2 regions of the Mesorhizobium sp. B2-5-3 genome follow, and region 2 is predicted to be linked to the other one. Evidence: predicted binding sites of a transcription regulator. Region 2 holds the regulator's gene; the other holds the start of a gene.
The links. Region 2 encodes LexA, which represses DNA repair genes until DNA is damaged. Its sites were predicted from a motif close to TGTTCNNNNTGTGTTCNG; they were not measured.
Positions count from the first base shown of each region.

Region 1: a site for LexA is predicted at 2,163-2,180, ahead of uvrA (excinuclease ABC subunit UvrA). Genes of this name have one in related genera too.

Region 1 covers NZ_VFUS01000013.1:110,503-114,711, forward strand. The annotation lists gene uvrA (excinuclease ABC subunit UvrA) at 1-2,013, opposite strand, end outside; gene FJ867_RS24640 (hypothetical protein) at 2,723-3,004, opposite strand; gene FJ867_RS24645 (ATP-dependent Clp protease proteolytic subunit) at 3,100-3,705, opposite strand; gene FJ867_RS24650 (SRPBCC domain-containing protein) at 3,737-4,209, opposite strand, start outside.
Region 2 covers NZ_VFUS01000011.1:53,921-58,129, forward strand. The annotation lists gene FJ867_RS22965 (ComEC/Rec2 family competence protein) at 1-1,249, shown strand, start outside; gene lexA (transcriptional repressor LexA) at 1,243-1,986, opposite strand; gene FJ867_RS22975 (TetR/AcrR family transcriptional regulator C-terminal domain-containing protein) at 2,453-3,130, shown strand; gene kynU (kynureninase) at 3,127-4,209, shown strand, end outside.

The DNA.
Region 1 (4,209 bases), on a different contig from region 2:
GAAGGTCGATTTGCCGCCGCCCGATACGCCGGTGACGGCGGTGAAGGTGCCGAGCGGAATTTCGGCGGTGACGTTCTTCAGATTGTTGCCGCGCGCGCCGACGACTTTCAGGCGGCGGTTCTTCTTCGCCTCGCGGCGAACCGCTGGTGTCGCCACTTCGAGCTCGCCCGAAAGGTATTTGCCGGTGATCGAATTCGGGTTGGCCATCACCTGCTGAGGCGTGCCCTGGGCAATGATTTCGCCGCCATGGATGCCGGCGGCCGGGCCGATGTCGACGACGTAGTCGGCATGCAGGATGGCGTCCTCGTCATGCTCGACCACGATGACCGTGTTGCCGATGTCGCGCAGGTGCTTCAGCGTGTCGAGCAGGCGCGCATTATCGCGCTGGTGCAGGCCGATCGACGGTTCGTCCAGCACGTAGAGCACGCCGGTGAGGCCGGAGCCGATCTGCGATGCCAGCCGGATGCGCTGGCTCTCGCCGCCCGACAGCGTGCCGGAATTGCGCGACAAAGTGAGATAGTCGAGGCCGACGTCGTTGAGGAAGCGCAGCCGCTCGCGGATTTCCTTGAGCACGCGCACGGCGATCTCGTTCTGCTTGTCGTTGAGCTGCGCCGGCAGGTCGGTGAACCACTGGTCGGCCTTGCGGATCGACTGTTCGGTCACTTCGCCGATGTGCTTGCCCGCGATCTTCACCGCCAGCGCTTCCGGCTTCAGCCTGTAGCCACGACAGGCCGGGCAGGGGGTGGCCGACATGAAGCGCTCGATTTCCTCGCGCATCCAGGCGGATTCGGTCTCTTTCCAGCGCCGCTCGAGGTTGGGGATGACGCCCTCGAAGGTCTTGGTCGTTTTGTAGGAGCGCAGGCCGTCATCATACTGGAAGGTGATCTCGCGCTCGCCTGTGCCGCGCAGGATGGCTTCCTGGGCTTCCCCGGTCAAATCCTTGAACTTGTCGCCGAGCTTGAAGCCGTAAGCCTTGCCGAGAGCCTCCAGCGTCTGCACGTAGTAGGGTGAAGTCGATTTCGCCCATGGGCTGACGGCGCCGTCGCGCAGCGAGACGTTCTCGTCGGGGACGACCAGATTGGGATCGATGGCGCGCTGGCTGCCCAGCCCGTCGCAGGTCGGGCAGGCGCCGAACGGGTTGTTGAACGAGAACAGCCTGGGCTCGATCTCGGGAATGGTGAAGCCGGAGACCGGACAGGCGAATTTTTCCGAGAACAGGATGCGCTCATGCGTCTCGTTCTTCGACTTGTTGACCGAATCCTCGCCCGTCTGACTGGCATCGAGCGGCTTATCGGCGAACTCCGCCACCGCCAGCCCCTCCGCGAGCTTCAGCGCGGTCTCCATGGAATCGGCAAGGCGCGTTGCGAGGTCGCCACGCACGACGATGCGATCCACGACCACGTCGATGTCGTGCTTGTATTTCTTGTCGAGTGGCGGCACGTCCGCGATCTCGTAGAAGACGCCGTCGACCTTGACGCGCTGAAATCCCTTTTTCTGCAGCTCGAGCAATTCCTTGCGGTACTCGCCTTTGCGGCCGCGCACGATCGGCGCCAGGATGAACAGGCGCGTGCCTTCCTCGACCGCCAGCACGCGATCGACCATCTGCGACACCGTCTGGCTCTCGATCGGCAGCCCGGTGGCCGGCGAATAGGGTACGCCGACACGCGCGAACAGAAGCCGCATATAATCGTATATCTCGGTGACGGTGCCGACCGTCGAGCGCGGGTTTTTCGAGGTGGTCTTCTGCTCGATGGAGATGGCCGGCGAAAGGCCGTCGATCTGGTCGACATCCGGCTTCTGCATCATTTCGAGGAATTGCCGCGCATAGGCGGACAGGCTCTCGACATAGCGGCGCTGGCCTTCGGCATAGATGGTGTCGAAGGCAAGCGACGATTTGCCGGAGCCCGACAGGCCGGTCATGACGATCAGGCTGTCACGCGGCAGGTCGAGATCGACATTCTTCAGATTGTGTTCGCGCGCCCCGCGAATGGAAAGATATTTATGGTCGGCCATTGCCGGTCGCCGCCTCAGATCTGGAATTTGTGGGATCGGCGGGTTTTCCCCGGCCGTCCCCTATGTAGGTATTTTTGCCGCCGCGTCGAGAGACGCCACAATTCTCGACCAAATCGTTTAACCGTCTTTCGCACGAACGGGCAAGCGGAAAGAACAAAGACCGAACACGCTCCTGACAAAAGCGGTGGAGCAGGCGGCGTGGTTCCCATCAGGGGATATGTCGCTCGATCACAATTTTTCCGATCGGACATCGAGCGGTTGACGTCCCCGGCTGAGGGGAGCAGACTCCACACGTCAATGAAGCCGGCTGTCTTTCGATGGCCTCGCCGCCCAAAGGCGGCCTGCGAGACGCCGCGGGCTACTGCGATCAGTGCTTCTGACGACGATTGTCGCAACGGACACAGGAGTGGAGCATGACGCCACCGGACAGTCCCTTGAGGCTCCAGCAGTGACTGGAGCCGCGGCAGGGATGAATGCCAGGGAGACGCGAGCGCCTTCCGACGTGACCCTGCCGGATGCACCAAAATCAGAGACTACTGGTCGGATCGTCGGCTGAACGCCGCGAAGCATCCGAAATCTAAAGCCGGTAAAACATTCCCGGCGAAAGATTGGATTATAGATCCAGAAAAGCCCCGTCTGTTTGCTAAAAGCACGGCGGGGCTGCTCTTTTGGGGGAACGCGCAGGTACTGACGGCCCGCGACATGTCGGCTACCGCGGCGGTTTGATCCCGCCGGCGCCGACATCGACCGTGATGCTGCCAGAAATCCTGACATCGGTATCGCCGATCTTGAACTGGCCGTTTCCGTTGGCGGGGAAGGCGTCATCGGGTTCGGGCTGCGGGGCCGGCTTGGCGATGCGATAATCGCCGGCCACACCGGGCAGGCTGCCTTTCTGGCTGTCGTTGGCAAAGGCGCCGCCGGCCAGCATGAGCGCACCGGCGAAAATAGTGACGGCAAGACGCCAAGGTCGGAATAAGCGGCTGTCGATCATCGGGCGGTTATAGCGCCGCCCCGCCGAGGTGGCCAGACCGGCGGTCATCAAATCGCCGGACGGCGGGGCGTCGCAATTCATCGTGCTTGTGCCGGTCACGCCGCCTTTTTGCGGGTATCGTAGACATGATCGACGAGACCCCATGCCTTCGCTTCCTTGGCGGTCATGAAATAGTCCCGGTCGAGCGTGCGCTCGACCTCTTCATAGGTGCGGCCGCAATGACGCGCATAGAGTTCGGTCATCTGCCGCTTGGTGCGCAGGATGCCTTCGGCGTGACGCTGGATGTCCGATGCCTGACCCTGGAAGCCGCCCAGCGGCTGGTGCAGGACGAGGCTGGCGTTGGGCAGCGCGATGCGCCGTCCCGGCGTGCCAGCCATCAGCAGGAACGAAGCCATCGAGGCGGCAAAGCCCATGCACACCGTCGACACCGGACAACTGACGTATTGCATCGTGTCGTAGATGGCGAAGCCGCTGGTCACCACGCCGCCAGGCGAGTTGATGTAAAGCGAGATCTCCCTGTCGGGATTATCCGATTCCAGCGACAGAAGCTGGGCGCAGACCAGCGCCGACATGCCGTCGTTGATCTCGCCGTTGATAAAGACGATGCGCTCGCGCAGCAGCCGCGAGAAAATGTCGAAGGCGCGCTCGCCGCGGCTCGACTGCTCGATCACCATCGGCACCAGATTGGCAAAACCGGTCATCGTCTCTCTCCGTTTTTCATGTGTCGGCCACTCAAGCGGCGCGCTGCAGAAGGCAAAATGAATTGGCGGCGGCCGTACGGCCGGAGGCGCTCGCAGCGAATGAAAGCCGGCAGCCGACACCTGCCATGGTCACCATGGGCCTGGCGGCGGATGTCGCCGCACGGGCAAAGCCTTCATGGATAATATGCAGATGCGTGCCGCCCGAAACGGTGCGGGCGAGCGTGAAGGTGACGATGCTGTCGAGTGGGTTCCGTTCCTCGTCGGGCCGCGGCTGTTCCCGCCAGGAATAGCGAAGCCTTTTTCCGGGCTCGGCATCGAGGATCTCGCATTCGATCGGCGCATCCGGCCCGGCAAAGGCGAAATTGCTGCCGATCTCAGGATTGATGTCGTTGGGCATCATCCAGGCCGCAAGCAATTCGGGCACGGTCAGCGCCCGCCATACCTTTTCCGGCGGCTCGGGGAGATCGCACTCGAACTCGATCGCGTCGGGGGCGGTCCGCGCAG
Region 2 (4,209 bases):
CTTCATCATGCTGGCGGTGATGCTGATCGCCGTTCTGTTCGATCGGGCGGCACTCACCATGCGCAATCTGGCTATTTCGGCGATCGCCGTCATCGTGGTGTCGCCGCACGAGGTGGTAGGGCCGAGCTTCCAGATGTCGTTCGCCGCCACCGCGGCCCTGGTGGGCGCCTATGCCGGCTGGTCGGATCGCAAAGCCGACAAAGCGCGGACCCCGCCGCCGCAACGGACCTTGCCCGGCCTCCTGACGCGAAAATTGCTGCTGGCGACAGGTGGGCTCGCGATGACCTCGATTATCGCGGGAAGCGCCACGGCGCTTTTCGCCATCTGGCATTTCCAGCGCGTGTCGCCGCTCAGCCTGTTCGCCAATCTTGCCGTCATGCCGATCGTTTCGGTCGTGATGTTCCTTGCGGTTGCCAGCGCGCTGCTGATGCCGTTCGGGTTCGATGGACCATCCCTTTATCTGATGGGGAAGGGACTGACCGCGATGATCGCCATATCAGGATGGATCTCGCAACGCTCGCCGGTCGACGCGGTCGGGTTGATTTCGCAGCAATCCGTCCTTCTGGTGGCGATCGCCCTGGTCATCGCGACGATGGCCACGACATGGCTGCGGCTGGCGGCACTTCCCTTCGCGCTCGCCGGCCTGTTGACCGTCTCGGACACGCGCACGCCGGACGTGCTGATTTCGGAGGATGCCCGCCTGGTGGCGTTGCCGATCGGCGGCGGCGAGCTCGCGATCAACCGGGCGCGCCCGAACGAATTCACCGTCGATAATTGGAAACGCGCGCTGAAGTCCGAAACCATCGTTGCGCCGGAACTGTTCGACAGCGGAGACCGACAGTTCGACATCTTCGATCCCGCGCAACTTCCGGCGGGAGCGCCTTTCTATTGCTTCACGGGCCTGTGCATGGCCCGGCATACCTCGGGGGCGATCATCGCGCAGGTGGAGGATCGCAAGGACGCCTGGAGGGCCTGCTCCTATGCGGATCTGATCGTCATCAACGACCCCGCAGGCTACGATCCCTGCCACAATCCGCTGGTTCTCGTCATCACCAAGCGGCAGCTCGCTCGTAAGGGAAGTGCCGCCGTCTTCTTCGACCAGCAATCGGCGACGGCACCGGCACGGGTCAGCTTTGCCGTCGACAGGCCATATCGGCCTTGGCACGAACAGCGGAAATTCTCACGCGAGGCAAGGGGACTGCCGCCTTACCGTAAACCCGAAAAGCCCACCGCCGACCCCGCTCAGTAGCGCCTGATCAGGCCGACCAGCTTGCCTTGCACCTTGACCCTGTCCGGTCCGAAAATACGTGTTTCATAGGCCGGATTGGCAGCCTCGAGCGCAATCGAAGCACCCTTTCGGCGGAAGCGCTTCAGCGTTGCTTCCTCCTCGTCCACCAGGGCCACGATGATCTCGCCGGGACTTGCGGTGTCGGCATTGCGGATGATGACCGTGTCGCCGTCGAAAATGCCGGCCTCGATCATCGAATCGCCCTTGACCTCCAGCGCATAGTGTTCGCCGCCCATGATCATGTCAGGCGGCACTGAAATGGAATGCGTCTGATGCTGGATGGCGTCGATCGGCACACCCGCTGCGATGCGACCCATGACCGGGATCGACACCGCTGAAACCGCATCGTCGTCATTGCCGGCAGCGGGCAGACGCGAAGACGTCGCCGGCTTGATCTGCCGGCTAGGGCTGCTGCCCTGTCCGAGGCTGCCCTGGATGACGCTCGGGGAGAACTTCTTTGCCGCGTTAAGACCCGGCGCGATCGAGTCCGGCAGGCGCAGCACCTCCAGCGCGCGCGCCCGGTTGGGCAGGCGGCGAATGAAGCCGCGCTCCTCCAACGCCGTGATCAGCCGATGAATTCCCGACTTGGAGGCGAGGTCCAGCGCTTCCTTCATCTCGTCGAAGGACGGCGGAATGCCGCTTTCCTTCAGCCGTTCATGGATGAACATCAAGAGTTCATGTTGCTTGCGCGTGAGCATGGCGGCCCCCAAAGGCATTGCACGAAGGGTCTGGAACCAGAATCAGAAAACAAACCCAGAACAAACACTATCTGTTCCAGTTGTGTTCCGCAACCATTTAAAGTTTAATGAATTTCTTAAGGCGACGGAAACGAAATGCCCTCCCGCAGCCAGCATCCTGCCAGCGCGGTCCGTCGTCAATGCGCTCCCGGGCCCTTTGAAACTATTTTGGTTAATGGCCTGTGGCCCGACCGGTCTCCACTCTTGGCACAAGCCTGCAAGCTGGGTGACCGGCAGGTGCGGGGTGCGTTTGGGCGGATTAGAAACCCCTGCGGCTCGTGAACGAAACGAAACCAAAATGCCAACTTCCGCCGGAAAACGGCCAGACACCACCACTGGTCGCGATGGGCTGCGTTCGCTCGCTCCTTGCTTCCCGTTCGCTTGACGAAACCGTATAATAATGTACGGTTTTCGAAGAGGAACACCAATGATCACGCCGAAGCAGGCCGCGCGACGCGAACGGATAGAGGAGGCCGCCTATGCGGTGCTCCGGGAAACCGGCTACAAGAGCGCCTCCCTGCTTGCTATCGCCAAGCGGGCATCGGCCTCGAACGAAACCCTCTACAACTGGTACGGCAACAAGCAGACCCTGTTTCGATCCTTGATCGAAGCCAATGCGGGAGAGGCAAGGAAGCTGCTGGAGGACGCCCTTCACCAGGCGCGCGATCCGCTCGAAACCCTGAACTTGCTCGGGCCAGTCCTGCTGACCCTCGTGACGGGCGACAAGGCGGTGGCGCTCAATCGCGCCGCGGCCGGCGACGTCAACGATACAGGCACGCTTGGCCAATCGATCGCGCAATTCGGCCGCAATACCATAATGCCGCTTGTTGGCGACCTGCTTCGAACCGCAAGTCGGGCCGGCCTGATCGCCTGTGACGATCCTGCCGAAGCCGCCGACATCTACATCAGTCTTTTGATCGGCGATCTCCAGGTTCGCCGGATCGTTGGGGTGCTCGAGGAACTGCCTCGGGCGGAAATCGAGCAAAGATCGAACCGGGCGTTCACCCTGTTCTTGCGCGTCTATGCGGCCAGCCCTTGCCCGGGCGGCAAAACAGCCGGCCCGTTTCCAGGGCGCTCTTCTCACCGAGGAACATCGCGACCATGAGCAAAATTCCCGATCTCGCAGCGATCGAGGCAATGGACACCGCGGATCCGCTGCGTGCCATGCGTGACCGCTTCACCTTGCCCCAGGGGGTGATCTATCTCGACGGCAATTCGCTGGGCGCCGCTTCGCCCGCCGTGTTCGGCGAGCTGCAGAAGGCCGCCACGCAGGAGTGGGCGCAGGATCTCATCCGCGCCTGGAACACCGCCGGCTGGTTCGACATGCCGGTCGAACTCGGCGACCAACTCGGGCGCCTGATCGGGGCCGCCGCCGGCCAGACGGTGGTCTGCGATACCACCTCGATCAACATCTACAAGGTGCTGCATGCGGCACTCGGGATGCGGCCGGACAGGTCAGTCATCGTCGCCGAGGGGGACAGCTTTCCGACCGATCTCTATATGGCCGAAGGCGTTGCCTCGACGCGGCCGGGCACGGTGCTGCGGCTCGAGGGTGTCGATGCGCCGACCATAGAAGAACTGATCGACGAGCGGGTCGCGGTCATCCTGGTCAACCACGTCAACTACAAATCCGGGCAGTTGCGCGACGTGGCCGCGCTGACGCGGACGGCACATGATGCCGGCGCGCTGATTGTCTGGGATCTCTGCCATACCGCCGGCGCCTTGCCCGTCGAGCTCGACCGTTCGAATGCCGATTTCGCCGTTGGCTGCACCTACAAATATCTCAATGGCGGCCCGGGTGCCCCGGCCTTCATCTACGCGGCCGAGCGCCACCATGGCGATGTCCGCCAGCCGCTCAGCGGCTGGTGGGGCCATGCGCGGCCATTCGCCTTCGAACAGGGTTTTGCTGTCGGCACAGGCATCCGCCGGTTTCTCTGCGGCACGCAGCCTGTGCTGTCGATGCGCGCGCTCAAAGGGGCGCTCGATGTCTGGAACGACGTCGACATGGCAGAGGTGCGCAGGAAGAGCATGGCGTTGACCGATCTGTTCATCCAACTGGTCGAGGCAAAATGCGGCGCCTACGGCCTCGAACTCGAAAGCCCGCGCGATGGCAATGAGCGCGGCAGCCAGGTTTCGTTCCTCCACCCGCATGGCTATCAGGTGATGCGGGCCTTGATCGAGCGC